4 regions of the Psychrobacillus sp. NPDC093200 genome follow, and region 4 is predicted to be linked to each of the others. Evidence: riboswitches for the same ligand, from Rfam matches in the RefSeq annotation. Region 4 holds a riboswitch; each other region holds the start of a gene.
What was found. Region 4 has a riboswitch for S-adenosylmethionine ahead of ACQKNZ_RS01935 (methionine biosynthesis PLP-dependent protein). Riboswitches for the same ligand answer to the same signal wherever they lie in the genome.
Positions count from the first base shown of each region.

Region 1: linked by a shared signal. The riboswitch ahead of ACQKNZ_RS12410 (MetQ/NlpA family ABC transporter substrate-binding protein) and the one ahead of ACQKNZ_RS01935 (methionine biosynthesis PLP-dependent protein) in region 4 are both predicted to bind S-adenosylmethionine.
Region 2: linked by a shared signal. The riboswitch ahead of ACQKNZ_RS00410 (O-acetylhomoserine aminocarboxypropyltransferase/cysteine synthase family protein) and the one ahead of ACQKNZ_RS01935 (methionine biosynthesis PLP-dependent protein) in region 4 are both predicted to bind S-adenosylmethionine.
Region 3: linked by a shared signal. The riboswitch ahead of metA (homoserine O-acetyltransferase MetA) and the one ahead of ACQKNZ_RS01935 (methionine biosynthesis PLP-dependent protein) in region 4 are both predicted to bind S-adenosylmethionine.

Region 1 covers NZ_JBNNVC010000002.1:928,148-935,810, reverse strand. The annotation lists gene ACQKNZ_RS12425 (enoyl-CoA hydratase/isomerase family protein) at 1-355, opposite strand, end outside; gene ACQKNZ_RS12420 (methionine ABC transporter permease) at 371-1,042, opposite strand; gene ACQKNZ_RS12415 (methionine ABC transporter ATP-binding protein) at 1,039-2,058, opposite strand; gene ACQKNZ_RS12410 (MetQ/NlpA family ABC transporter substrate-binding protein) at 2,116-2,934, opposite strand; SAM riboswitch class I at 3,029-3,141, opposite strand; gene ACQKNZ_RS12405 (PPC domain-containing DNA-binding protein) at 3,293-3,796, shown strand; gene ACQKNZ_RS12400 (pyridoxal phosphate-dependent aminotransferase) at 4,253-5,416, opposite strand; gene ACQKNZ_RS12395 (carbon-nitrogen family hydrolase) at 5,502-6,281, shown strand; gene ACQKNZ_RS12390 (PaaI family thioesterase) at 6,364-6,843, shown strand; gene ACQKNZ_RS12385 (phospholipid phosphatase) at 6,938-7,606, shown strand.
Region 2 covers NZ_JBNNVC010000001.1:73,674-81,336, reverse strand. The annotation lists gene ACQKNZ_RS00415 (homoserine dehydrogenase) at 1-530, opposite strand, end outside; gene ACQKNZ_RS00410 (O-acetylhomoserine aminocarboxypropyltransferase/cysteine synthase family protein) at 654-1,946, opposite strand; SAM riboswitch class I at 2,067-2,182, opposite strand; gene ACQKNZ_RS00405 (glycerol-3-phosphate acyltransferase) at 2,328-2,969, shown strand; gene ACQKNZ_RS00400 (YdcF family protein) at 2,983-3,570, shown strand; gene ACQKNZ_RS00395 (DUF2087 domain-containing protein) at 3,728-4,477, opposite strand; gene ACQKNZ_RS00390 (M3 family oligoendopeptidase) at 4,632-6,329, shown strand; gene ACQKNZ_RS00385 (RDD family protein) at 6,357-6,767, shown strand; gene ACQKNZ_RS00380 (lysoplasmalogenase) at 6,991-7,644, shown strand.
Region 3 covers NZ_JBNNVC010000002.1:846,586-854,248, reverse strand. The annotation lists gene ACQKNZ_RS11975 (sporulation protein) at 1-154, shown strand, start outside; gene ACQKNZ_RS11970 (hypothetical protein) at 284-511, shown strand; gene ACQKNZ_RS11965 (RAxF-45 family protein) at 562-714, shown strand; gene abc-f (ribosomal protection-like ABC-F family protein) at 823-2,688, shown strand; SAM riboswitch class I at 2,778-2,882, shown strand; gene metA (homoserine O-acetyltransferase MetA) at 3,081-3,989, shown strand; gene speD (adenosylmethionine decarboxylase) at 4,192-5,007, shown strand; gene ACQKNZ_RS11945 (site-2 protease family protein) at 5,371-5,817, shown strand; gene ACQKNZ_RS11940 (GNAT family N-acetyltransferase) at 6,027-6,530, shown strand; gene ACQKNZ_RS11935 (LysE family transporter) at 6,880-7,509, shown strand.
Region 4 covers NZ_JBNNVC010000001.1:392,838-400,500, forward strand. The annotation lists gene ACQKNZ_RS01920 (hypothetical protein) at 49-351, opposite strand; gene ACQKNZ_RS01925 (5-methyltetrahydropteroyltriglutamate--homocysteine S-methyltransferase) at 508-1,614, opposite strand; gene metC (cystathionine beta-lyase) at 1,611-2,795, opposite strand; gene ACQKNZ_RS01935 (methionine biosynthesis PLP-dependent protein) at 2,804-3,922, opposite strand; SAM riboswitch class I at 4,092-4,196, opposite strand; gene ACQKNZ_RS01940 (dipeptide ABC transporter ATP-binding protein) at 4,266-6,008, opposite strand; gene ACQKNZ_RS01945 (ABC transporter permease subunit) at 6,254-7,663, shown strand, end outside.

The sequences.
Region 1 (7,663 bases), on a different contig from region 4:
AGTTAGCTAGCTCTAAACCACCACCAATAGCTAATGTTTTAATAAGTGCGATAGTCGGCTTAGGAAAGCGGTATAGTTTTTCAACCGATTCAAGCGTTAAGTCATTATAAGCCTTCGCTTTCTCAGCAGAAAAACGATTTTCTAAAAACTCGGTTATATCTGCTCCAGAAGAAAAGGAGGTTTCATCCACTCCTTTTAAAATAAGCAATTTAATAGAAGTATCCTTTTCTAACTCTTCTAAGATTTGACCCAGCTGTTTAAACATAGCGAGAGAAAATGAGTTTTTCTTTTCAGCTCTATTAAATACAAGTGTAGCAATAGGCCCATTACGTTCTATGTGCAATTGGTTTGTCATTAGAAATGCCTCCGTTTAATCTTTTTTTATCCTTGCAGCTAATCTGTTACCGATAGACTGAATACCTTGAACTAGAATGATCAATATAAGCACCGTGGCATACATGATATCCTCTTCATATCGTAAATGCCCAAAACGATATGCTAGGTCACCAAGACCACCTGCACCGACCATACCTGCCATTGCCGTAGCTCCGATTAAACCTACTGTCGAAATAGTTAAGCCTAAAATAATTGAAGGACGTGCCTCACGCAGTAGCACATGCCAAATGATAGAAGGAGTTTTAATTCCCATCGCTGTATAAGCTTCAATGACACCATTCTGTACCTCTAAAAGTGCGGATTCCATCAATCGTGCAATATATGGAGCAGTATAAATTACTAATGGAACGATAACACCCTTAACACCGATCGTAGTTCCAACAATAAATTTAGTAAAAGGAAGGATAAAAAATAGTAGAATAATAAATGGAATAGAACGAATTATATTAATCAGAAGGTTACTAACTTGGTATATAACCGCATTTTGTAACGCTTGACCTGGTCTAGTTAGAACGATAAGTATTCCAAGTGGGATACCAATGATTATGGAAAAGAATAAAGATATGCCTACCATCTGAAATGTTTCAATTACAGATTCTCCGATGATTGGCAACCATTGATTAGTGAATTGTTCGAATCTACTCATGAGTGCACCTCCAAGCTCTCAGTTCCAACTCCTTGTTCTTCTAAGAAGCGAATAGCTGATTGTACTTGATTTTTTTCTCCTACTAAATGAATCACGATATTACCGACAATTCCGTTTTTCAATTCAATAATATTGGCCGTTAAGATATTTGGTTGTACATCAAACTTCTGACTAACCTCTGCTAATAATGGTTTTCCAGTACTTTCCCCAACGAAAGTCAAGCGAGTGACTGCACCCGTCACATGGAGCTGAGAAATAAGGGAAGGGGATAAGTTACGTTGACTAATTGTGTTTAAGAACTTTTTAGTTGTCGGATGACTAGGCTTCGTGAAAAGATTAATAGCTGTGTTCTCTTCTACAACTTCTCCGTTTTCCATCACATACACATGATCACAAATCTTTTGAATAACATTCATTTCATGAGTTATTAAAAGAATAGTTATACCTAATTCCTTATTGATCTTTAATAAGAGCTCTAATATTGAGTCAGTCGTTTCTGGATCCAGAGCACTTGTTGCTTCATCACTTAATAATACTTCTGGTTCCTGGGAGAGAGCTCTTGCAATAGCTACACGTTGCTTTTGGCCGCCAGAAAGCTGGTTTGGATAGCTTTTATGCTTATCGGTTAAGCCTACTATTTTTAAATATTTTTCCACTCTTTTTTTAACTTCGTTCTTGTCGTAGCCAAGCAGCTTTAAAGGTATAGCGATATTGTCGTAAACAGTGGCAGTTTTTAAAAGGTTAAATCCTTGAAAAATCATGCCTATTTTGTTTCTGACTTTTCGAAGTTGAGGAAGGGGAAGGGGGGTTATTTCTTCGCCATTAATGTATACTTTGCCTTTTGTTGGCTTTTCGAGCAGGTTAACACATCTGATAAGTGTGCTTTTCCCTGCTCCGCTATAGCCGATAACTCCGTGAATTTCACCTTTTCTTACATGAAGACTTACGTTACTGACAGCCTTTACTGTGTTTCTTTTGCTGATGAATTCCTTTGTAATATTCTCTAAAACTATCATGTTAAATCTTCCTTTCTAAAGAAAACGTTACCGGTTGCGGCAACGTTTTTGTTATTTCTACTCATCCCAGCTTGCTAACACAGAACCTTGAAACTCTTCTTCGATAAATGTTCTGACTTCCTCTGATTGATAAGCTTTTACAAACTTTTGAACGGTTGGATCATCTTCGTTTTCCGCGCGTACAACGATATAGTTCACATATGGAGAGTTAGATGACTCTAAAAGAATTGAGTCTTCCTTCGGGTTAATGCCAGCAGCCAAAGCAAAGTTTGTATTGATTGCCGCAGCGTCTACCTCGCTAAGCTGTTTCGGTATTTGAGCAGCCTCTAATTCGATAAATTCAATATTCTTAGGGTTTTCTTCGATATCATAAATAGAAGCATTTTCTTTTTTATCTTCTTTAATTTTAATAAAGCCATTTTCCTCTAGTATATATAATGCGCGTGAACCGTTAGTTGGGTCGTTTGGTAATCCAAATGTGGCACCTTCTGGTAAATCTTCGAACGATTTAAATTTTTCAGAGTAAATACCCATTGGGTTTAAAATAGTTTTACCAACTGGTACTAGCTCAGTACCATGGTCTTCGTTGAAAGCATTTAGAAAAGGCTCATGTTGATAGCTATTTGCGTCTAGGTTACCTTCAGATAGTGCTGTGTTTGGAAGTATGTAATCAGAAAAAGCTTTAATTTCTATTTCTAGTCCATCTTTTGCTGCAACTTCTGCTGCAACCTCAGCTATTTGTTCGTGAGGACCAGCAGTTACACCTATGACTAATTTATTTTCATCTAAGGCTTTGTCACCTGTAGATTCATCACCACAAGCCGCAAGCAACCCCGTTAATAGAACTCCTGATAATACTAAACCAACCTTTTTCATTAAAATTCCTCCTTAATAATTATTAAAGAATTCGAATAAATATAAAAGCCTCTCTTTCAAAAAGAAAGAGAGGCACACAAAAATGCATTGTCCTCTCTTATCTTCCAAAACAAAAATGTTTTGCAGGATTTAGCACCTTTCTATACTTTTGGTATAGATGGTTGCCGAGCTTCAACGGGCCAGTCCCTCAGCTACTCTTGATAAGAGATAATAAGCTATTAAGTTTTTCGTTTATTCTATAAATGAAAATTTACTATACTAAACTAACAAAGTCAAGAGCTATTTTTTAATAGTAAAATTTTTTAGAAAAGATTAAAATTATAAGATAATAAATAATTATGCAATTGGAGGAATCGACATGACAATAAGAGCAAATTTTGCAGTTGGTGATTTTGAGAGAATAGTTGGTGCTAGATTAAAATATGGAACAGATTTGATAGAAGGGATAGAAGCAATATGTGAAGCCAACCAAATTACTTCTGCCACTATCGTTAGCTGCTTTGGAAGCTTTCAAAAGTGTGGCTTTGTCTATTTAATTCCAGCTGATTCCTCGAAAATAGGTGTAGCCTATAATGAAATGATCGTAAAAGAAGGACCTATAGAATTTTTACATGGTACAGGAGTTATATGTCAGCGAGAAGGAAAATATGCCACACATTTTCACGGATCAATGTGTGATCAATATGGTGCTGTTTTTGGAGGTCACTTCATCAAAGGTGAGAATCCTGTAATTACGGTTGACCTAGTCTTAGCCGAAGTAAAAGGGATGGAATTCCATCGGAAACATGATGAAGAGACTGGTGCAATTCAGTTTTATCCGATTGAGAAAGGGAGCAAGTTCTCCAGGTCAATAGAGGAATAGAAAGTGTAGTAGGTTAACATATAAAAGAATTTAAATAAACAATAGAATATGACATAAAAAAAGACTACTTTTGTAGTCTTTTTTTATTTTGTTGACTATTTCACTTAAACACACTAATTAATATTGTGATGAGAAAATAAACTAAAATACCAAGTATAAATAGTCCTATAAATTTTTTCATGTAAGATACCTCCAGAGGTTTAAGCTTGTTTTTATTGAACGGTCATAAAAAAATTTATCCGGTCATAAAACGTTGCTATCCGGTCATAAAAAAATTTATCCGGTCATAAAACGTTGCTATCCGGTCATAAAAATTTTTATCCGGTCATAAAATCGCGCTATCCGGTCATAAAAATTTTTATGCGGTTATAAAGACAATTTATCAATTATTTTCATAGAAATTAGTGTCTTTTAACTTCACTTAAACATCTTTTAGATGATAACAGTAACTAATTCTTAAAAAAGTTCTAGCTTTTCTATACGGTCAACAGCCTCAATCAGGCGATCCTCATCAACTAAAAGTCCGATGCGTACATAACCTTCCCCGTGTTTACCAAATCCATTGCCAGCAGCGACAGCAACATCTGCTTTTTCTAGAAGTATGTCAGCAAATTGTTCACTAGTATAGCCATTTGGTACAGGAAGCCATGCAAAGAATGAGCCTTCAGGAGCTTTCACATTCCAACCAATTTTGCGACAGGCATCTATGAAAGTATTTCTTCTTTTTTCATAGAGTGCCACTAATTCTTCCACGCATTCCTGAGACCCATTTAGTGCTTCTGCTGCTGAAGATTGAACAGCAGGGAAGAGACTGACAAAAAGATGGTCTTGTATAATATTGATAGCCTCAATCATTTTAGAATTACCTACGGCAAACCCTACGCGCCAGCCTGCCATATTATAGGTTTTGGATAGCGTATACATTTCAATTCCGACTTCTTTAGCACCTTTTGCTTGTAAGAAACTAATAGGTTTTTTCCCATCAAAGCCGATGCCTCCGTAAGCAAAATCATGGACAATGGCTATATCATTTTCCTTTGCTAACTCAACAGTTTCCTGGAAAAACTCTAAAGTAGCAGAGGCTCCCGTAGGATTATTAGGATAATTCAAATACATTAGTCTCGCTGCCTCTTTTTGGTCCGGGGTAAGCTGCTTGTAATCGGGTAGAAACGCATTTTCTTCTAACAGTGGCATAGTATCAAATTGCACATTTGCTAGTCCTACTCCAGAGAGATAATCTGGATAACCAGGGTCAGGAAGGAGCATTAATTCCTTCTCATTCATCATAGCTAAAGGTAGCTCTACTAAACCTATTTTAGTACCAAAAAGTACGGCTACCTCTTTATTAGGATCTATATTAACGTCATACTCTCGAGAATAAAAATCTACGGCCGCTTGCTTTAGCTCGTTTATACCTCTAAAGGGAGAATATTTATGAGAAAGCGGACTTTGTGCTGCTGTCGATAGCGCTTGTACAATATGGTCAGGTGTCGGCTGGTCAGGGTTTCCTTGTCCGAGATTGATAACATCCCTACCTTCTGCCACAGCCTTCGCTACTTTTTGTACTAATGTTGCAAAAAATTGGGGAGGGAGATTTTTTAAACGATCAGAAAATTCCATGGACAATACCTCTTTTTCTAAATAGTTGCATATATTAGTCAAATCTTATAATCTTTTTAGTATTATGTCTATAGGTGGTGGCGAAATGAAAATAGCTTGTGTTCAGTTAGATATAGCGTTTGGTAATCCAAAAGAAAATTTTAAAAGAGTAGAAAAGAAAATTAGAGAAGCAGCTATACAAGGAGCAAATCTTATAGTTTTGCCGGAGATGTGGAACACGGGATATGATTTAACGAGATTAGAAGATATAGCAGATGATAAAGGGGTAAAGACGAAGGAATTTCTAGTTAAACTTGCGAAAGAATTACATATACATATAGTGGGTGGCTCGGTTTCGACGAAAAAAAAGAACTCCTTTTACAATACCATGTATATCGTAAACCATTCGGGAGAGCTAATCGCTGAGTACGACAAGGCCCATTTATTTAAGCTAATGGATGAGCATTTATATTTAAAAGCTGGAGACAGTAAGAATATTTTTATGTTGGATGAAGTGACGATGGGAGGCGTTATTTGTTATGATTTACGCTTTCCGGAATGGTTTCGTGCTCACTCATTGAATGGTGCCAAAATAATTTTTGTTCCTGCTCAATGGCCCTCAGCACGTATAGACCATTGGAAAATACTTTTACAGGCAAGAGCTATTGAAAATCAATGCTATATAGTTGCAGTAAATCGAGTAGGAGAAGATCCGAACAATCAGTTCAATGGAAACTCGATGGTAATTGCTCCATGGGGAGATATAGTTTGGGTAGGAAACGAGGAAGAAACTATTGGATTAGTAGATATTGATTTAAATCTAGTAGAAGAAGTAAGAGGTAGAATTCCTGTATTTCAAGATAGAAGAGAATCATTATATAAATAATAATATTTCTTTCTAGAAAACTATTTAATTCAGTTGACGTTTAATTGGCTTTTTTGTATGGTTTTGTAAAGGGGGAGAAATAATGACAGAACATAAACTGGCAATACAGGATGAATATCCAGATGACTTTGCTTGGTGCTATGGATGCGGTCGTTTAAATGAAGAGGGGTATCATTTAAAGACTTATTGGAATGGAGACAAAACAGAAACTGTTTATCATCCAAGAGAAGAGCATATTGCAATTCCTGGCTTTGTATACGGTGGATTAATTGGAGCAATAGTGGATTGTCATGGAACTGGTTCGGCAGCTCTTGCACTTCACCGAAAAAATGGTTTTGAGCCTGGCAGTGGAGAAACACCGCCACGATTTGTCACAGGGTCCCTCCATGTCGATTTTCTTAAGCCTACGCCTCAAAAGGTCGAACTAAAAGCGATAGGTACGGTGGAAGAGATTCATCCGAAAAAATGGAAGGTAACTTCAGAAGTCTACGCAGGAGATACGCTTTGCGCTAAAGGGGAAGTCATCGCTGTAGTTATGCCTGCAACATTTACAAATAAATAATAACTTTAACACAGGAGACTTTTTCCTGTGTTTTTATTTTATAAGATTATACCCTTTCTTTTATGGGAAAGAAGAAATAAAGGAGGGAAATGGAATGGATACTTTTCTATATTTATTTTTCACAGGCTCCTATATAGCATTGCTTATTTGGGGCTTAATCGGAATAAGGAAGCAGGATTTACCACAGTGGACTAGTTTTATTTATCTTATAATATTAGCTCTCATTTATGACAATGGAATTATCGCTTTTGGTAAATGGATTGGTGAGGGAGAGTTGCTAGAGACATTGAATCTGTTAAGGTTTTGGACACATGCTTTTTTAACACCTTTACTAGTTTTATTTGCTACTGGTACATTGAAGGAAAGTGGGGTATTATGGGCTCAAAAAAAATGGGTGTCCATAGTAGGTATTATTTATACGGTAATTTTAATAGGTATAGAAGTGTGGTTGGAAGCCTCTCAACTTACATTAAAAGCTGCTGAGGAATATGGGGTTCTAAGATATGTTTCCACCAAGGAAGCTTCTGGGCCCCCAGTTATGATTCTCCTTGTAACACTAGTATTGATTGTGGCTAGTGCTATTCTTTGGAAGAAAACAAAGTGGGCAGTATTTTTTATAGGTGCAATCGTGATGACCATAGGAAGCGCAGTACCAATAAATGTAGATAGCGGAGCGGTGACAAATGCTTTTGAATTGTTCTTGTTATTTACACTTGTTTGGACAAAAAGAAGGCTAGTCGAAGATAAACTACGTGTTTATTAAAAAATGCTAAAGCATAAAACAAGGAAATAAGATATCTTTAACTTTACTTGTAAATTT
Region 2 (7,663 bases), 320 kb from region 4:
TCTTCAAATGGAGATTCCTCTAAACGCATTTGTGTCAAAATATAATTGGACGTTCCGTTTAAAATACCTTGAATCTTTTTTACTGAGTTTACTTGAAGTAGATTTTTTAATGTCTTAATAATTGGGACTCCACCTGCAGTGGTCGCCTCATACCCTACAAAAACTCCTCGTGACTTTGCGCGTTCCTGCAATGGGATACTATATTTTGAGAACATGACCTTATTTGCTGTAATGACGTGACAGCCCTTGTCTATCGCTCTACATAAATAGCTATAAGCCGGCTCTTCGTTAACTATTGCTTCAAAAACTACTTGAAGCCCAGGAATATTTTCAATATCCTCAAAGTCATCTGTCACTAATACGCCTGGGGTCTCGGGTCTTTCTTTAGCTAAATTATTAATGAGAATCGCACATATTTCGATGTCCAATCCTAATGACTTTTTTAAGTCTTCTCGTTTTTCATTCACAATGTGATAAATCCCTTGGCCGACTGTTCCAAATCCTAAGATTGCTGCTTTTATTTTTGCCATGCTGTCTCCTCCAAATGAATCTGTACAATTGAATTTAAATAATCGTACTTGAATAAAATTTCAATTAACTAATTGACTATTTTACATATTGTAGACTATTTCCACTCAATTAACAACAAAATTCTATCTAGAGAGGACATTTGTTTTCTCTAAAAGTACTTTTCCAAGTGCTTCTTGTAAATCTTCTACTGCCTCCAAGCCTACAGACAAGCGAATTAGATCCTCTGTAACCCCTGTTTTTACCAAATCCTCCGGTGTAAGTTGTTGGTGAGTAGTGGAAGCTGGATGAATAATTAGAGATTTTGCGTCTCCCACATTTGCTACATGTGACCAAATCTCTATATTATCGATAATATGTCTACCTGCTTCTCTACCTCCCTTTGCTCCAAATGTCAAAATAGAACCGTATCCATTCTTTAAATACTTTTTAGCAAGTTCATGTGTAGGATGGCTTTCAAGCCCTAAATAGTTAACCCATGAAACTTCCTCATTGTCATTTAAGTACTCCGCAATTTTCTGGGCATTTTCGTTATGTCTTGGCACTCGTAAGTGAAGTGTTTCTAATCCTTGAAGAAAGGAGAAAGCTGCTTCTGGGCTTAGAGAAGGACCAAAATCACGTAGCAACTGGACTCTTAGCTTTATAGCAAATGCCACGCCTGGAACATCGATTCCGTAGCGCAAACCATGATAGGTTACGTCTGGCTCTGTAAAGCCCGGGAATTTTTCAGAATTCCAGTTGAAGTTACCTCCATCAACTACTACTCCACCAATTGTTGTACCGTGACCTCCAATCCATTTTGTCGCCGAATGGATAACTATATGAGCGCCATGCTCAATTGGATTTGAACCAAACGGAGTAGCGAAAGTATTATCTACTAGTAATGGAACCCCCACTTCGTTTGCAATGGTAGCTACCTGCTCCACATCCAGTACATTTAAGCTTGGATTTCCAATAATTTCAGCAAAAAAACCTTTTGTCTTCTCAGTAACTGCTGATCTGAAATTCTCAGGATTCGTTGAATCTATAAACTTCACAGTAATTCCATAGCGAGGAAGTGTATGAGCAAAAAGATTAAAGGTCCCTCCATATAAGTTTTCAGCTGCGATAATTTCATCTCCAGCGCCTGCAATATTTAAAATAGAAAATGCAATGGCTGCCATCCCTGATGAAAGGGCCACTGCGGCAGTACCTCCTTCAAGTAATGCAATTCTTTGCTCAAAAACATCAACTGTTGGGTTTGTTATTCGGGAATAGATGTTACCAGTCTCTTTTAATGCAAATAGATTTTGAGCATGCTCAGTGTTTTGAAATACATATGAGGTTGTTTTGTGAATCGGTACCGCTCTTGATCCTGTGACTGGATCCGGTTGTTGTCCACCATGCAATAGAAGTGTTTCTTTTTGAAGATTTGTCATTTTGAATTCCTCCGTTATTAGTAGATTAGATGGATGCTTGGAGGCGGGAGAGGATTATAGAACTGCCAATGTAAAAACCCCTCTTCACTTAAGAAGAGGGGTCAAATTGACATGTTCCTCCTCTTATCTTCCAAATTCATAAAAGAATTTGTAGGATTTAGCACCTTTCCAAGTAAAAGAACTTGGTGGTTGCCGGGCATCGTAGGGCCTATTCCCTCCGCCACTCTTGATAAGAGTATTAGATTAGTGTTCCATCTTGTTACACAGTATAAATCCTCCGTTATTTATAAGTCAAGTTATTTTATATAAAATTCTGAAACTTCATCATTTTATAATCGTTTAATATAATAGATAGAATATTATTTTTGGGGGTGTCATAGAATGATTATTTGGAGTGTTAGCATTCTTTTAATAGGCTACTTAGTTGGTTCGATTCATGGATCAAAATTAGCCCAATGGATGAGTGGTGTTAATATAAAAAAAGAAGGCTTAAATAATTCAGGAGCTTCCAACGCCACCATAGTGCTTGGATGGAAGTATGGCGTTTTAGTAGGAGCCATAGATATTTTAAAAGGCGCAATTATGATTATTGGGGCAAGATTAATTGCTCCGCAGCTGACCTCACTTAGTACCTCTGAGCATGATTTTTTGCTTTATATAGCTGGTGCTGCTGTAATCTTAGGGCATAACTTTCCTATTTACACAAAATTTAAAGGCGGTAAAGGCACAGCTTCCATCATTGGAGTACTGCTAGCGTTACATTGGCCGATTGGATTAGCAGGACTATTATTGTTAATATGCATCACACTTTTGACTGATTATTTATTGATAGGTGTATTCTTTTTCTACCTTATCTTTATAGGAGCCTCTATATGGACCGCAGATGGAATAGGTCCAATCATAGTTGCAGGATTTCTATTTCTAATGGCGTCGTTCTTACATATAGAGAATGTTCAGCGGTTAATTCGAAAAGAAGAAGTAAAGATTTCCTCTGTTATGAAGAAAAAAAAGCCATCACTGTAAAAGGAGTGGTTAAATGAGCAAAAAAAAGAGGTGGATTGTGCTAGTTCCTTTAATAATAATGGCAACTAGTGGAGTCGGTATGTGGATGCTTACAAGCAAATGGCTAGAGGATGGATTAAAACCTAAGGCAAACGGTTCCAATGAATACGCAATTGTATTAGGGGCCAAGGTTAAACAAGGCCAGATTCCTTCTCTTGCACTACGATATCGTCTAGAGGCTGCACTAGAATATGCAAACACATATCATAATGTAAAGCTCGTTGTGACTGGAGGACAAGGACCGGACGAGGATATAGAGGAAGCAGTGGTTATGAAGGAATATCTCATGGAGAATGGAATCCCCGAGAGTCGAATAATCGTAGAAGATCAATCCACTTCTACGTATGAAAACCTTCTGTTCTCCCAACAGCTTCTACCCGATAGCGTTACCTCTGTCACAATTATTACGAGTGATTTTCATCTACAACGGGCAAAGATTATTGCAGAAGGAATAGGATGGAATGCAGATGTGGTTGCTGCTAAGACACCACAAATTTCAGAGTCAAAATTGCGATTACGTGAAAGGGCTGCCTTGCTCAAAACCTTTGTATCTGGAAAATAATAAAAGGGAGAGATGCAAAAATTATAATCTCTCCCTAGCTAAAAGAACGGATTGACTTCTTTATCCGAGCTCCCTTTGTTGCATCGATTCTCCTCTGTATCTTTCTATCCACTATAAGCTCTTGCAGAGTTTACTTGAGGCTCTTTTTAATTCATCGTTAATCCTTCACCCAATAAGTGCTGCCATCATCTTTTCTATCTAAAAACCCATACTCGATTAAATAACGTCTTAACGTCACATAATCCTCATAGACATTTTTTAAGATCGTATTTATTTCTTTTTCAGTGTAATTTTTCTCTTGTTCAAAACGTTGAATAATAACTCTAAGTGTTGAAAGCTTTTGTTTTTCCTTTTTCGGAAATTTTAGCATTGGTCCGTTAATCCCCTCGGGAAAAAATTTGCTTTCGAGTTCAGCTTGTTCTTCTTCCGTGATATTGTAGCGATCATCCACCATGGTTGCATTCTTGTGAACAGGCAGGAATGCAGGGGCATGATTATCTCTTTCCTTCAACAGTTCCATCATTGTTAAAAATATTTTCGCCTGTCTTTCCTTTTCCTTTAGAACAAACCGATGATTTCGAATAGTTGAGGCACTCCCTATTCCTAGCTCCTTTTGGATCTCTAAATCACTCTTCCCCTCAAAAAATAGACGAATCAGACTGTTTTGATGTTCGGTCAAGCCCGTTAGCTTTTTGTTTAAACCACTTAAATACTCAAAAATTGACACATGTTTGTTGCCGATATGACGAATCATAAATTTCTCAGCTTCATATAACACATTATTCTCCGGGTAGATGACACCCTTTTCTATCTGTTCCCCACATAGCAAACACTGAAAAACGTTTGTTTCTTCCACGTATCCCTTTTTCATCTCTTCAATGGTAACTTCCCAAAATTTTTCTATCATGACTAAAACAAACAACTCCTTAATATGTTTATTTATTTACAAACATATTATATTATTATCTATAATAAAACAAGTTAAATTATAAGTTGCAATTTATCTGAAAATAATAAACAATTAGAAGGAATAGATTAATATATATATAGGGGGAAATACATTGGTTACATTTAAGGAATACAAATATAAGAGACCAGATTTACAAGAAATGAAGATGGCTTTTCATGAACTATTGGCTAAAATGAAGGAAGCAACATCTGTTGAAGAGCAGAACTCGGTGATTGAAGAAATAAATGTAATTCGCAACAATTTTTCTACTCAGGCTAACCTTGTTTATATTCGAGCTTCTATTGACACAAACGATGAATTTTATCAAAAAGAACGAGATTTCTTTGATGAAATTAGCCCTGAGGTAGATGAGCTTGTAACGGAATACTATAAAGTTCTAGTAAATTCCCCATATAGAAACGTATTGGAACAGAAATGGGGTAGCCAACTATTTGATCTTGCGGACTTTCAAATCAAGGGGTTCTCTTCAGAGGTAATCAGTTTAATGCAAAAGGAGAATAAACTAACTTCTGACTACTCTAAGCTTGTTGCATCGGCCGAAGTCGAGTTTGAAGGGGAAAAATATACACTCGCACAACTCGGAAAATTTACGGAGTCTACTGATCGTGAAGTAAGAAAAAAGGCTAGAGAAGCTTCAGCTGGATTCTTTCAAGAAAACGAAGAAAAATTTGATAGTATTTATGATCAACTTGTTAAAATTCGTCATGAAATCGCAACTACACTAGGCTATAAAAACTTTGTTGAGCTTGGCTATGTTCGTATGAATCGAATCGACTATAACGCGGAAATGGTTAAAAAATTCCGTGACCAAGTACGTGATCACATTGTTCCTCTTGCAAATAAGCTATATGAAAGACAGGCTAACCGCATTGGAGTAGATAAACTTAAATTTTACGATGAACCACTTAACTTCTTAACAGGGAATGCTACTCCACAAGGCTCTCCACAATGGATTATTGATAATGGGAAGAAAATGTATGAAGAGCTATCTCCAGAGACAGCTGAGTTCTTTCAATTTATGATCGATCGTGACTTGATGGATTTAGAAGCTAAAAAAGGGAAAGAAGCTGGCGGCTATTGTACGTTTGTAGATGACTATGAGTCTCCATATATCTTCTCTAACTTCAATGGAACCTCAGGAGATATTGATGTTCTTACTCACGAAGCAGGTCATGCATTCCAGGTATATACTAGTCGCAACATTGGGATTCCGGAATATATTTGGCCAACCTTCGAATCCTGTGAAATTCACTCGATGAGTATGGAGTTTTTTACTTGGCCTTGGATGGAACTTTTCTTCAAAGACCAAACAGAAAAATATAAATTTGCTCATTTAAGCAGTGGGCTTCTCTTCTTGCCTTACGGAGTAGCTGTAGACGAGTTCCAGCACGCTATATATGAAAATCCAGAAATGACTCCTGCAGAAAGAAAGGCCACGTGGAGAAATATTGAACAAATTTACGTACCTCACCGTGATTATGATGGCAACAGTTATTACGAAGCTGGTGGCTTCTGGCACCGTCAGGGACATATATACGCAAGTCCTTTCTATTACATTGATTACACATTGGCGCAGATTTGTGCATTCCAATTTTGGAAACGTTCCAGAGAGGATCGTGAAGCCGCGTGGAGAGATTATTTACACCTTTGTAAATTAGGAGGCTCTATGTCCTTCACCAAGCTTGTAGAGGAAGCTCATCTCATTTCTCCTTTTGAAGAAGGTTGCGTGGAATCAGTTATTGGTACGATTGAAGATTACTTAAATAGCGTAAACGACGCTGCTCTTTAATATTAGAAAGTAAGGGGTTTATACTTTATGAGCAATCCTGCTGGTTTTTGGATACGCTTTTGGGCAAGTCTGTTAGATGCAATTATTATTGGAATACCGTTATCACTAATTAGCTTCATATTTTTAGGAGAAGGTGATACTTGGCTTACCACAATTGGTCAGACATTCTATTCCTTTGCAGTACCTATTTTTTGGGTGGGATATACGGTAGGTAAAAGAATCACAGGTATTCGAATCGTCCAGATAGACGGATCTAATGTAGATATTTGGACGATGGTAAAGAGAGATTTAATCGCAGGGCTTCTTTATGGGTTGACTTTAGGTATTGGTGTCATTGTAAGTGCCTTCATGGTAGGTTTACGTGAAGATAAGCGAGCTCTTCATGATTTTATAGGGGGAACTTATGTAACACATAATCCTCCTTATTATGAAGATTAAACGCCTATATCTGCCCCGGCAAGCAAATTTAGAAAAGCGAAGAGGCAGTTCCCGAGCGGTGAGCGGTCTCAGCTTTTTGAGATTTGATCTCTAGTGTCCGAAGTATAGGGCTGGGACAGCATGTCTCAGTCCTTTTAGTGTGGTTATATAGAATTTATTAGACTAGGACCTCATACAATATCAGGAAAATATTTGTAAATAACAAATTTAAAGGGGTGCAGTTATGTGGAGTAAAATCTTATCCATTGCTATTGCGTTAATGGGAATCATCTATATATTCTTGATTCCTCATGATCCAGTTGGATTAAAAATCACGTTCAAATTAATTCCTATGTTGCTTATTATTTTATTTGCGTTCCATCAAGCGCCTGGTTTGCCAAAGATTTATAAAACACTCATTATTTTAGGACTTTTTGTATGTATGCTTGCAGATGGATTAATTTATTGGTTTATAGTTGGTCTCATCACATTTTTGATTGGACATATTATTTACATTTTTGCCTTTAGAAAAATTAAGAAACATTCAATTCCTAAGTGGGCAGCCGCATTATTATTAATATATGGTCTCATTATGACCATTTGGCTAGCAGGAACGTTATGGTCAGAAAAGGAAACCATTTTAGCTGTTGCTGTAGTTCTCTACATAGCAGTGATATTAACTATGGGATGGAACGCTTTCCAAACAGGGAATAAATTCGTCATTATTGGTGCTACTTTGTTTATATTCTCTGACTCTATTCTTGCAATTAACAAATTTATAATAGACGTTCCTTATGAGCATGCGCTAGTAATGCTTTCATATTACGGAGCACAATTTCTATTTGCATTCAGTATAATTTCCCATTATTCCGCTACACGGAATAATCTGTTAAAATAAACATATGCTTTGCATATTG
Region 3 (7,663 bases), on a different contig from region 4:
GCAAATGATTCCTTTTGAGATAATGCCAGATGAAAGATGGCTTCCAGATGGTGAAGAAGAAATGACTACACTTATCTTAAGAACGACCGTCTTGTTTGAAAATGGTTCCGAATACAATGACGAAGATGAAATACATTTTGATATTGAGGAATAAAAAGCAAAGAATCCCAGCATTTATTGCTGGTTTTTTTGTGGATAAAATTCTATTTGAAGACCACTCTATGTGAAAAGAGACTGCAGATTATTGCTTACAAGTGATAATTGCATCATAAAGGAGCAGCCGATGAAAAAGTTAATTGTTTTGTTAATATTAGTTTTGTTGCCTTTAACTGCTTGTGGAGAAGATCGTACTTCAAATGATGTCCCACCGCCAGAAACGATCGATAATACAAGAGATAGTATTACCCCGGAATCAGGGAATGAAGAAGTTAATAAAGAAAATGATGAAGGAATGCCAAACACGAACGAGCTTAACGATCCTGGCTTAGAGGGCTTAAAAGGTGACGAATAAAAATTCACATTGTAGGAAATAGTGGAATATGTTAAAATAGTCTTACATTAATGATCGGAGGTGAAGAAGGAATGAAAAACACTGTGAATGCACATGGATTTATTTTGGGATTTTTATCCATATCCTGTGCGATTACTCATGGATTTGCTAAGAACGGGACCAGTCTGTCCTTTTTTAAACAATTACATGAAATTCACAGCTGATAAGCCATTCTTTCTGAACCACATTTAGGAGACTGCTCGCTTATGGAGCAGTCTTTTTGTATGCAGAAAAATGCTTCCAGCTATATTTTGGAGAGGAAGCGAATTATAATGATATGTAAAATACAGGAAATTAGTAAAATGCTTGGTGGAAACACAATATTTGAGGATTTAACCTTGGATATAAGGTCTGGAGACAAATTAGGGATAGTTGGTAGAAATGGAAGCGGTAAAACAACTCTTTTTAAATTGATTGCAGGTATTGAAAAACCAGATCAAGGTACGATAACATTCAAAAAAGGGACAAAAATAGGTTATCTTGCTCAAATCCCCACTTTTGAAAATCATATTACAGGGAAAGATCTGCTATATGATGCTTTTGAGGATATAAGGCTTCTTCAGCAAAAGATGAGCGAACTAGAACATGAGCTTGCAGTAGCTGATTCCGAGATATTAGAAAAGCTCTTAAAACAGTATGGGGATATTCAGGAAAAATTCACTTTACAGGGTGGATACGGTATTGACTCTGAAATTGATAAAGTAATTCAAGGGTTACAGCTAAGTGGCTTTGTCAATCAGCCTTTTTCAAGTTTAAGTGGTGGTGAGCAAACAAAAATAATGCTTGGACAGCTTCTTCTAACCAGTCCACAGTTATTACTTTTGGATGAGCCGACCAATCATTTAGATTTGTATGCTATAGAGTGGCTAGAGGAATATTTGGTTAACTATTCAGGCACTGTAGTTTTAATTTCACACGACCGATATTTCCTGGATAAGGTTGTCACTAATGTTGCCGATCTTGAGGACGGGATGTTAACGCTTTATCATGGTAATTATTCTTCGTTTTTAATAGAGAAGGAAGAAAGGCTCACTCGTGAATTCCAGCAATATGAGGAACAACAAAAAAAGATAAAAAAAATGAAAGAAGCCATTAAGAGATTAAAAATTTGGGCTAACCAGGCTGTTCCTCCAAATGCAGGACTTCATCGACAAGCAAGAAATATGGAACGAGCTCTAGAAAGTATGGAAAAGGTTCGAAAGCCTTTGATAGATCCTAAAAAAATGAACCTGACATTTGACGCAGCACCTAGAAGTGGAAAAGAAGTAGTAATAATGGAGAGCGTCTCCAAATGCTTTGGAGATAAAAAGATTTTAAATGACACAAATATGCATGTTTATTGGAAAGATCGACTTGCTATAGTGGGAAGAAATGGAACGGGTAAAACAACCATATTAAATATTCTCAGAGGGGAAGAAACAATTGATATAGGGGAAGCTCGATTTGGGAGTAATGTAAGACTTGGCTACCTTTCTCAACATTTTGAAATAGGAGATCCAAAAGCTCGATTGATAGATATTTTCAGAGGTAAAGTGAACGTTAGTGAAGGAGAAGCGCGCCACATTTTAGCGAAGTTTATGTTCTACGGACCCGATGTTTTCAAAAGAATTGCTGATTTAAGCGGTGGAGAAAGAATGCGTCTTCGTCTAGCACAGTTAATGCATCAAGACATCAATTGTTTAATATTAGATGAACCAACTAACCATCTGGACATTGATTCTTGTGAGGTGTTAGAAGAAGCATTGGATGATTTTAGTGGAACAATTATTGCTGTTTCCCATGATAGATATTTCTTAAATAAACTATTTTCAAGAACTGTTTGGCTAGAGAATGGCAAGCTTACAACTTATGAAGGCCCGTTTGAATGGGCAAGAGAAAAATGGGTTGAATTTAGCTCTAAACAAAATTCGGAGAAAGAAATAAAGGAGCAGCTGCCCATAAAAAAATCACCAACCACTAAACAAGAAAATAAGGTTCCACTAGAACACCAAATAAATGAGCTAGAGAAGATAATAAGTGACTTAGAAAATCAGATTAACGTAGAGGCAGACTGGTCAAACTATGAGTCATTAAGCTTGAAGAAATTACACGCAGAAGAGCAGTTGGAACAATTAATGGAGAAGTGGTTAGAACTATGAGATTAATAGGCTATTCTTGAAAATGGGTTGATATAAATAAGAGACCATGCTAATATTATTTATTGACAAATAATTATAACAATTAAATATTCTTATCAAGAGAAGCGAAGGGATTAGGCCCGTTGAAGCTTCAGCAACCTCTGTTATACAGAAAGGTGCTAACTCCTACAAGACATTATCTTGGAAGATAAGAGCTAAAGAGCAACTTTATGCCCCTCTTTTCTTACATGGAAAGAGGGGCGTTTTTGTTTGAAAGAGGTATCTGGTTTTTGGTTGTCAAGCTCAGAGTTTACCCACAAGGTTCAAGTAAAATCTGAATTGCTTTGTAATTTTACCTATGTTTTCACTATACAAACGTTAGTTCTAATGCTTTTCTATAAGGAGGAAATAAATTGCCTATTAATATTCCAAAACAATTACCAGCAACAAAGTTATTAAAAGAAGAGAAAATCTTTGTTATGGATCAAGAGAGAGCATATAAACAAGATATTCGTCCACTCAACATCGTTATTTTCAATCTAATGCCTGAAAAAGAAAAAACAGAGCTACAGTTATTAAGACTTTTAGGTAATACACCATTACAAGTAAATATAACATTTATGAATACAGCAACATACGAATCTAAAAATGCTAGTAAAACTCATCTAAATACATTTTATTCGACATTTGATGAAATTAAGGAAAAAAAGTATGATGGCATGATTATTACTGGTGCTCCAATTGAGCAACTTCCATTCGAAGAGGTAGATTACTGGAGAGAGATGAAGGAAATCATGGAATGGTCTAAATTGAATGTGACCTCAACGTTACACATTTGCTGGGGTGCCCAAGCAGCTCTTTATTATCATTATGGAATTGATAAATTTCCTCTTACTCAAAAGTGTTCAGGAGTGTTTAGACACATTTTAACTAATCAGGTGGAGGATCTAGTAAGAGGATTTAATGACAAATTTAATGCCCCAGTATCCCGTTATACCTCTGTTTCAAGGGAAGAAATTGAAAGGAATGAACACTTAACCATCCTTGCCAATTCTGAGGAAGCTGGAGTATTTCTTGTGAAATCGAATGACAACAAATTTGTGATGGTGACTGGTCACTTAGAGTATGATGCACATACTTTGGCAGAGGAATATAATAGAGATCTCAACAAAGGAATAGAGGTTGAGATGCCTAAATACTATTTCCCAAATAATGATCCTTCTAGTCAACCATTGAATACATGGAAAGCCCATACGCATCTGTTATTTTCAAACTGGTTAAATTACTATGTATACCAAGCTACTCCTTATGATTGGGAATAATATGTTCTATTGTACAGTCAGAAAGAAAGTAATATTTGTCTTGTATATTGAACTCCTGTTTAAATAAACAGGAGTTTTTCTTATTTTTAGTTTTATTTATTCAGATATTAGGGAAAACAAAAGAGAAGAGACATTGTATTATACAAAGAAACATATTTTTAATGGTATTGATTTACACTTTATTGGAAGCGAGGTTAAGTCTATGAGTTTGACACCAAAACAAAGAATCGAGTTACATGGGTTTAATAATCTAACGAAAACATTAAGCTTTAATATGTATGATATCTGTTATACGAGAACCAAGGAAGAAAGGGAAAAATATATAGAATATATTGATGAGCAATATAACGCTGAACGCTTAACTAATATACTAACCAAAGTATCCGAAATTATAGAAGCGAATATATTAAATATTGCACAGCAGGATTACGAGCCGCAGGGTGCAAGTGTAACCATTTTAGTATCGGAAGGACCTGTCGATCAAACACCGATAGAATCATTTAAGCAATCTCCGGGGCCAATACCAGAAACTGTACTTGGTCACCTAGATAAAAGCCATATTACTGTTCATACTTATCCGGAATATCACCCGGATGAAGGAATCAGTACTTTTAGAGCAGATATAGATATTTCTACTTGCGGAGAAATTTCTCCATTAAAAGCACTAAATTATTTGATTCATTCCTTTGAAACTGATGTGATGGTCATGGATTATCGAGTGAGAGGGTTCACGAGAGATGTGAAAGGCCATAAATTATTCATAGATCACGATATTAATTCCATTCAAAATTATATCCCAGATGCTTTGCAGGAATTTTACCATATGATCGATGTTAATGTTTATCAGGAAAATATTTTTCATACTAAATGTAAGCTAAAGCAGTTTGACTTGAATAATTACCTATTTGGCTACAACGAAGATGAACTTTCAGAAGAAGAAAAAATATTGATAACGAAAAAGCTAAAAACAGAAATGGACGAAATCTTTTACGCAAAAAACATGACTCGATCAGAATAAAATTGAATAAAGCTCTGAGTAAATTACTCAGAGCTTTTCATTTGTGGGGAGAATGGACTTTATGACCGGATAGACCAAGTTTATGACCGGATAGAAAAATTTATGACCGGATAGACCAGGTTAATGACCGGATAAAAAAATTTATGACCGGAAAGACCCGGTTTATGACCGGATAGAAATTTTATAGCCGAATAAACCAGTTGTAAGACAATAGTCATAAAAAAGGTTGATTTATCATTTAATGTTCAGTGAACTACTTATACGACTCTTACTTCATGAAATAATTAGGCTGAAAATTAATATTCAGAAATATTCGAAACATTTTAACCCTTTCTCCGTAAATGTTAGAAAGGGGATGAAAAGATGGACTTTTTAATAAACTTCATAATTATTACTTTGTTTATTAGCCCAATTATTGCACTCATTCACGAAGCTGGACACGCATTTTTTTTGAAAATATTTGGTGCGAAAGTAAGTGAGTTCTCTATAGGGAATGGTAATACACTTTTACAGATTAATAATTTTCTCATAAAAAAAGTTTACTTCTTTGGAGGAAGAGTTTTTTCAGAAAACCATGAGAAATTAAGTAAAAGCCAAAAAACATTTTATTACTTAGGGGGAGTTTTCTTTAACTTTATTTCTGCTATAGTACTTCACTTATTAACTGGTTATGAATTCCTAGTTTTTAGAAACTATTTGGATAGTTTTATTTTTGTATCGTATCTAACTGTTTTAATCAATCTAATTCCACTTAATACAATAATAGGTGCTACGGACGGTAAACAATTAATAGAACTATATAAGAATTAGTTAGAGGTTAATAGTAAAAACATATTGGAATAGACAGGATATTTCTGGAATGATAAACTTTAATGACCATACAATATTGGACGGCAAAGTGTAATGCTACCTTTATTTTGGATAAATTTTAATGGGAGTAGCTGCCAATAACATATACCTATTTTTAAATTTGTTTTTGTCTATAAAATGACGTACAAAATTATGATAGGAGTGTAATAATGATTGAATTAGACACAGAAAGATTAATATTAATTCCACTGACTGCAGAAAATCTAAGATTACTAATTGATAATCCAAAGAAAATGGAACAGAGTTTATCTATCAATGAATCAAATAGATTTCTTAGTTCGGATCTTAAACAAGCTATGGAAATTAGACTTTCAAAACTGTTAAGTGATGAAGAAAATTATATTTGGTATACCAATTGGTTAATCGTTTCGAAAGATCAAAACTGTAGTGTTGGTGGAGTAATGTTAAAAGGTCTTCCTAATGAAAATGGTGAAGTAGTAATAGGGTACTATACTCTTCCAGAATATCAAGGGAACGGCTATATGACGGAAACTATTAATAACATGAAAAACTGGTTGCTAAATCAGGCCGATGTTATGTATGTTATTGCTGATACGGATAAAGACAATATTCCATCGCATAGAGTTTTAGAAAAATGTGGGGCGAAAATTTATAAAGAAACAGATGAATTATATTTTTGGAGATTTGTTTAAAATAAATTAACGTAGAATGAAACGAGGCATCATTTGGCAATGGTGCCTCGTTTTTTTGTATTATTACCAAGGTCTATAGCATTAATAGTTGTTCCCAACATTCTAGTTCTATTATAGGTGCATAAGTAAATATGAAATTTTGAAAAGTAGAAGTATAACTGAGATTGTGATTTTTAATTGAAGATGTGTTTCATTTCGATGATTTGTTTATCAGTGTGAAATATTAAAATTCTACTAACGAAAAAGTTTAGTATAAGAGGTTGAATATACTATACTTTATTCTGTATAATAATTCATATAAACGGACATATGAGGGTATTTATTTTTACTTTTGAGAGAAGTGTTCATTGTGAGTTTGTATTTTGCTTATGTAATGGTGGGACTTGCCATTGCAATGCCTGTAGGCGCAATTACAGTCGAAATGACGAAGCAAGGATTGAAAAATGGATTTATACATGGATGGGCAGTAGGGTTAGGTGGTATGACAATTGATTTTGTGCTAATCATTTTACTATCAACAGGACTTGCTTCTATCTTAGCGCTGCCTATTATCCAAATTCCGATGTGGCTTATTGGAGCTCTGTTTTTATTGTACATAGGTTACGATTCAATTAAAAATGCTGATAAAGATATTACTTTATCTGGAGAAAAAGTAACAAAGTCTTTTTTTAGCTCATTTAAGAACGGACTTCTTGTGGCCATATCTCCAGGGAATCTAGTTTTTTGGGTAAATGTATTTGGAGTAGTACTTGCTAAAAACTATGCCAGCGATGAAAGTCATTTTTTCATTGTTGCATTAGGAATTTTAAGTGGAATATTGCTACACGACATTGGATTACTCACTATTATATCGATTACAAGGAAAGCACTAAATAGAAATATGATTAAATGGTTAACAATAATATCGGGGATATTATTAATAGGTTTTGCGGGGTATTTTGTATATGAGTTCATTCAAAGTTTGAAGTTAAATATATAATACTTTTTCACGAACGGGTGCTGAAGTTACACAAGACCATCATTATCGATGGTCTATTTTTACATTATAAATAACAAGTAGAATTCGTTGAACCACTGTGAAATGTTACAGGTTAGTTGAACAAGCTGATAAAGTTTTTGCAATGAAAGTATAA
Region 4 (7,663 bases):
TAAAAAGCTGATACATGTCTGTTAAAAAGACTAGTATCAGCTCATTGGTTATCCAGCGTGTGACCAAGTTGTAGGAACACCGGATTTAGGGCAGTTTGGGAAAATTGCTCCAGCCTCCAGAAATGCTTCATCTCCATCTTCGTCTACATATCGACCAGATTCTAAAACTTCCTGACCAGAAGCGTGAGAATGACTATTAGCGCGCTTCCAATAAGTAACTACTTCTGTATCAGGACATGATGGAAACTTCGAACCTTCTTCTAATGTTCTAGTTACACCAGATTCACAAATATAATCTCCAGTTTCCTCTACAATATCATCTGTTGTATATTCATAAGCTTGTTTACTCATCATACATTCCTCCTTAAAGAAGTTAACGTCTTACTCTATAATTACCCCAACAAATAAAGTAAAAACCTTCTTTAAGGAAGGTTCATTTTAGTTAAAAGAGGTTAGCCGGACTTTAGTCCAACCAACCTCGCTTAATTTTTTGGTTATCCACATGTCTTATTTCCAAACATCCTGTGCTATTTTCACCACATGGCGAATTTTCGCCCATTGTTCATCTTCTGTTAATAAGTTGCCTTCCTCGGTAGAGGAGAACCCACATTGAGGGCTCAAGCAAAGCTGTTCAATTGGTACGTATTTGGATGCCTCTTCTATTCTAGCTTTAACTAAATCCTCTTCCTCGAGTTCGCCGTGCTTAGAGGTGATCAGCCCTAACACGATGTAAAGGTCTTTTCTGTTAACATGACGCAATGGCTCAAAGCCACCTGAACGATCATCATCAAATTCTAAAAATAATCCATCCACATCTAATCCACCGAATATAGTTTCTGATACTAATTCATAGCTGCCGCTCGTAATATACGTGGAGCGGAAATTTCCTCGACAAATATGCATTGTCACAAGCATATCGGCAGGTCTTTTTGAAATAGACTCATTAATAGCTCGTGCAGAAAAGGACAAGGCTTGCTCTAATGACAATCCTTTGTCTTTCAAAGAAGCAATTCCTTCCTCGGAAAAGGAGGTTGCCCAGGAAGTATCATCGATTTGTAGATAACGACAGCCTTCATCGTATAATGCTTGGATAAAACCTTGATAAGCTGTGATCAAGTCGGCGAATATTTCCTCATCGTTGTTATACACACCTTCCTCAAATGCTGCTCTATAATAAAGCATATTCGGGCTTGGGATAGTGAATTTTACTACAGCATCACCTGCAACTTCTTTTAAGAACTTGAAATGCTCTATCATATAGTGAGTGCTAAAGCCAATTTTTCCTGTTACTTTAATGCCATGAGCTTTTGTTTGGACTCCCTTAAAAGACAAGCCTTTATCGGGTTCATAAAACTCTACACCATCTAGTCCTCCTAAGAAATCGAAATGCCACCATTTACGACGGAATTCGCCGTCTGTAATGGAAAGTAGCCCAGCTTCTTTCTGTTTTTCAACCAGTTTAATAATTTCTTCATTTTCAATCTGAGTTAGCAACTCTAAAGTTATCTCTTTCTCTTCAAATTGAGCTCGCGCTTTTTTTAAGCGTTCTGGTCTTAAGAAACTTCCTACATGATCTGCTTTGAAGGGTGCTTTTACTAGTAATTGATTGGTCATATTAAACTCCTACTTTCTTTATAATGTGTAGTAACTATTTCCAATGATTGTTCAAAGTCTGCTAACAGGTCATCCACATGTTCAAGCCCAACCGAAAAGCGAAGCAGTCCATCAGTAATTCCACGCTTTTCTCGTTCCTCCTTGGGCATTGCTGCATGGGACATAGTAGCGGGGTGGGAGAGAATAGATTCTACTCCACCCAAACTTACTGCAAAAACAGGTATTCTTAGATTTTCAACAAATATTTTTGTAGCTGCCTTGCCTGGCAAACGAAAGGAAAATATAGCACCAGAGCTGGCCGCCTGTTTTTTATGAATTTCATGTCCTGGATGAGATGATAATCCAGGATAGAAAACTTCCTCCACTAATGGGTGATTTGCTAGATAATTGACCAAACTAATAGCCGTCTCCGTAGATTTTTCGAAGCGCACACTAGTTGTTTTAATGCCCTGTATGAGTGTATAGGAATCTTGAGCACCCAGTATGGCTCCAAAGGAATTTTGAAGAAAACCTAACTTGCTACCAAGCAACTCATCCTTTGTAACAGCAAGGCCGGCAATGATATCACTATGTCCAGACAAGAACTTAGTTGCACTATGCAAAACAACGTCTACACCTAATTCGAGCGGCCTTTGGTAGAGTGGTGTCATGAAGGTATTGTCTAAAAAGGTTAGACAATTATTGGCTTTAGCTATTTCTACAATACCGGCAATATCAGTTATACCTACTCTCGGATTTGAGGGAGTTTCTATATATATTAGTTTGGTATTGGACTGAATTGCCTGCTCAACAGCATCTAAATTAGAAAGGTTAACAAAAGAATGCTCTATACCAAAGCGAGGTAAAACCTCGGTCACAAAGCGAAAGGTGCCACCATAAACGTCCTCCGTCATGATTATATGGTCTCCGGCAGATAACAGCATTAAAGAGGTTGATATCGCTGCCAGACCAGAAGCGAAAGCAAATCCTCGCGTACCACCCTCTAGCTCTGCTATGGTTTTTTCTAATGCTTCTCTGGTTGGATTACCAGACCGACTATAATCAAATGGGCCGAAGCTATCCAAACTTTCCTGATGGAAGGTAGAAGATAAATAGATTGGAACATTCACAGCACCGGTTCTTCTTTCATAATCACCTCGAGTTGAAGCAGTAATTAAACTAGTTTCAAGTTGTTGATGAATAGATTCCATTAAACAATAACCTCCTTCTCTAAAGCTACAAATACTTGCTTTAAGTCATTGATTAAATCTTCCGCTTCCTCAATACCAACAGAAAACCTTAATAAACTATTATCTACTCCCCGAGCAATTCGTTCAGATTCTGGTATATCTGCGTGTGTTTGAGTGGCAGGGTAAGTAATGAAGCTTTCCACACCACCAAGACTTTCAGCAAATATGATTAACTTTAGCTTTTCTAAAAAAGGACCTACCAGTTCGCTTCTTTGAAGACGGAAGGAGAGCATGCCACCCTTGCCTGCATAGAGAACATCTTTTATTAAATGCTGTTGCTCTAAAAATTTTACTAACTTCTTTGCGTTTGCTTCATGCTGTTTCATTCTTAGATGGAGAGTTTTTAACCCACGTATCAACAGCCATGAATCAAATGGTGAAAGGACTGCACCTGCTGCGTTATGGTTAGCCTGTAATTTCTCGCCCAATTTAACGCCTTTTGATACAACCAACCCAGCCAGTACATCATTGTGACCTCCGATATATTTAGTAGCACTATGTATGACAATGTCTGCGCCAAGTTCTATTGGCCTCTGTAAAAAAGGAGTTAAGAAGGTATTATCCACAATTAAAAGTAACTCATGCTTCTTAGCTAACTCCGCGTATAGCTGAATATCAATCTCTTGCATTAACGGATTAGTAGGTGTTTCAAGAAAGATTGCCTTCGTATTTTTGGTAATAAGAGATTCCACCTCTACGTAAGAGGTAAATTTACTATAAATAGTCCTAATATTATAGGAGTCAGAATATTGATTGAAAAGGCGATAAGTACCTCCATATAAGTCCTCTGGGGCAATCAATTCATCACCTGAACGGAAAAGGGAAAGGACCAATTGAATGGCTGCCATTCCCGAACTACAGGCAAATCCTGTATCGCCTTGCTCTAGCTTGGCTATTCCCTCCTCTAAAATAGCTCGTGTAGGGTTTTTAGTTCGAGTATAGTCATAGCCGGTAGATTGGCCAAGACCATGATGTTTATAGGCTGTGGATAAATAGATAGGAGGATTAACTGCTCCAGTTTTTGGATCACAATGATTACCTAATTGAACTAATTGTGTATTAATGTGAGTTTTGGACATTGTTATTCACCTCTTATTATTAATAGGTTCAACATTTCGAAAATAAATCACAAAGTAGATTCTAAGATAAAAAAATTCAGGATAAATATAGAATAGAAAAGCATTTTGCCAAATAAAAAGAGGGCTCTCTTCATAAGAAGAGAACCCCCAATATAGATTGAAGTCATTCTTCTTATCTTCAAGACAAAAATGTCTATTGGATTTAGCACCACACCTATAATGGCTGGTTGCTGAGACATCATAGGGCCAATCCCTCCGTCTCTCTTGATAAGAAATAAAAATATATAATTTTCAAAATTTAGCGATAAGTAAGTTTATCATGGGATGAATTTAAATTCAAGAGTTATTTCACATTTGGAATTGCTACCCAGTGACCGGAGGAAACTTCCACAAGCTTAGATTGCTTCAATTGATATCTATCCTCTACATTTGATTCCTCCAAAAGCTTCCTTTTTTTCTTAGCTTCTACCTTAGGATCAGGAATAGGGATTGCTGCTAATAGGGATTTTGTATAAGGATGTTGTGGGTTAGAATAAAGCTCTTCACTTTCCGCAAGCTCCACAATTTTACCAGCATACATCACCGCTACCCGATCACTAATATGCTTAACCATAGATAGATCATGTGCGATGAAAAGGTAAGTTAGACCTAGTCTATGCTGTAAATCCTCTAGTAGTTCTACAATTTGTGCCTGTATAGAAACGTCTAAAGCTGATAGTGGTTCATCACAGACTATAAAGTCAGGCTCTACTGCCAGTGCTCGGGCAATGCCGATTCGTTGTCGTTGGCCACCTGAAAACTCATGTGGATAACGCATGGCATGGGAGGAATCCAACCCTACCATTTTTAGTAACTCTTCTACACGTTGTTTTCTTTCCTCTGTATTTTTGCTCAAACGATGAATATCTAATGCCTGGCCGATAATATCTAACACCTTTAAACGAGGATTTAAGGAAGAATACGGATCCTGAAAGATAATCTGCATATGTCGTCGCATCGTTTTTAATTCACTTTTACTCAAACGGTTGATGGCCATTCCCTGATAAAGCACATCTCCATCCGTAGGCTCATGTAACCGAAGAATGGACCGACCGGTAGTTGATTTTCCTGAGCCAGATTCTCCTACAAGTCCAAGGGTTTCTCCAGGTTTGATGAAGAAGCTGATATCATCAACGGCCTTCAGCACATTCCCTTTGCCTAATTGGAAATGCTGCTTCAAAGATTTGACCTCTAATAACGGCTTGCCATTTTCTAAACCAATGGAACGAAGCGGTGGTCTCTTGGGTTTCTTCCTTTCATCTAAACGAGGAAGTGCATTTAATAATTTTTTTGTATAGTCATGCTGAGGATTTTCAAATATCTTTTCAGTTGTCCCGGTTTCTACAATTTCGCCGTTTTTCATAACTGCCACTCGATCGCACATACCTGCAACTACACCCAAATCATGAGTGATTAAAATAATGGAGGTGCCAAATCTTTGCTGCATATCCTTCATTAAATTCAAAATCTGAGCCTGAATGGTAACGTCTAGTGCAGTTGTCGGTTCATCTGCTATTAATAGCGTTGGCTTGCAGGCAAGTGCAATAGCGATCATAACTCTTTGGCGCATACCACCTGAAAATTCGTGAGGATACTGGTTGTAGCGCTCTTCGCTATTCTTAATGCCTACTAGCTTCAAGATTTCAACTGCTTGGTTCTTTGCCTCTTTTTTAGAAAGCTGCTGGTGCTTGATAAGACTTTCTGCAATCTGTGGGCCAATTCGAATGGTAGGGTTTAAAGATGTCATGGGATCCTGGAAAATCATACTGATATCTCTTCCTCTAATATTCTCCATTTCCTTTTCGGTTTTTGTCTCAAGAGATTCTCCTAAAAATTCAATGGAGCCATTTTTCATGAAGGAGGGGGGAGAAGGCAGCAGGCGCATGATGGAGCGGGCAGTGACACTTTTTCCACTACCTGATTCTCCTACAATGCCAAGTGTTTCTCCTTTTCTTACTTCAAAGCTTACGCCTCGAACAGCCTCAAATTCATTGTCGTTTGTTAAAAAAGAAATCTGTAAATCTTTTACTTTTAAAATAGTTTCCATGAAAACCACCTATCTGATTAAAATCTTCAATTTATTATTTATGATTCATGCTCTTTCAGTAGAGAGCGTATATTTTAAGTAATATGAGCGGTTTCTACAAAAAAGAAGACTAAACACGCACAATTATGGCGCATTTAACCCTACGCTTAATAGAACCAAATTATTTGCGTTGACTTAATAGTAGTTCGAATCTATACTATACTATACCACTCGGATTTATACAATATAGGGAGGGGGTATTTGGTATGGGAAGAAAATCTTCTTCCAACGCACTAAGTTTGACCTATGGAAGACTACAACATCATTCTTTCTTTAGAATCTTATTATTTTTACTTGGCTTGCCAGTTCATATAATAACCTTTCTACTTTTTTACCTAAAAAAGCAGAAGGATCCTAGTTCTTCCTTAAATAGCGATCTAAAGTCTTCACTTGTGGCAAGGGGGATAAAAGAGGAGCTATACGAGGAGTTTAAGGAGCAGTATGAACGAAAGCATGCCTTTTTTAATGAAAAAATTAATGAAGAAAAAATGACAGTAGAAATAAATAAACTCGTGGAAGATAGAGTAGAAAAGCTTGTATCCAATGAAATGAATGAAATACATGAGTTAAATGGTACTAAGCCACTCACTTATACAACATATTTTTTAGGTTTATTAGAGAATACTGCATTTCTAATTGTTTCGTTTATTCCTGGCTTACTGATGTATATTTTATTGGGTCTTTATAGTAATGCGTTTAGTAAATTTATTTTTGAAAGATTGATCATGAGTATCTTTGTTATAACAGGCGTTTCGGTTTTGGTGTTCACCATTTTATATTTATCGCCTTTTGACCCTGCTGCTAACCTTTTAGGAGAAAGTGCCACTAAGGAACAGATTGCTGCGTTCAATCAAATGCATGGGTTAGACTTGCCTTATCTCAATCAGCTATGGAATACAATAAAAGGAATTGTAACATTTGATCTAGGAGCATCCTTTACAGGTAATGAGGATGTTGCAACAAGTATTGCCAATAAGTTCCCAGTTACATTAATGATTGCAATCTTCTCTTTATTAATGGCAGTAGTAATAGCTATTCCTGTAGGAATTATATCTGCAACTAGACAAAACTCCTTCTTAGATTATGCCTTTATGTTCATTGCTTTAATTGGATTGTCCATACCAAACTTTTGGCAAGGTCTTATATTCATCTTGAACTTCTCTATTAAGCTACAATGGCTTCCTGCAACTTATAGTCCGCAAAACTGGTTATCAATTATTATGCCAGTGATTGTGCTTGGTACAGGACTTACTGCTTCAGTAGCTAGGATGACTCGTTCCTCCGTATTAGAAATTATAAATGAGGATTATATTATCACTGCAAAAGCAAAAGGCTTAAACCAACGCCAAGTGCTTTGGAAACACGCCATTGGAAATGCAATGATTCCGATTGTCACTGTTATCGGCTTACTGTTTGGTGGAATGCTTGGAGGAGCGGCTGTAACAGAGAAGGTATTCAATATTAGCGGGATTGGTAGCTATATTGTCGATAAACAATTTATCCCCGATATACCGGCTATTATGGGTGGAGTAATCTATATTGCAATAACCATTTCCTTGGTTAATGTGCTCATCGATATTTTATATGCGTTTTTTGATCCGCGTATAAAATCTAAG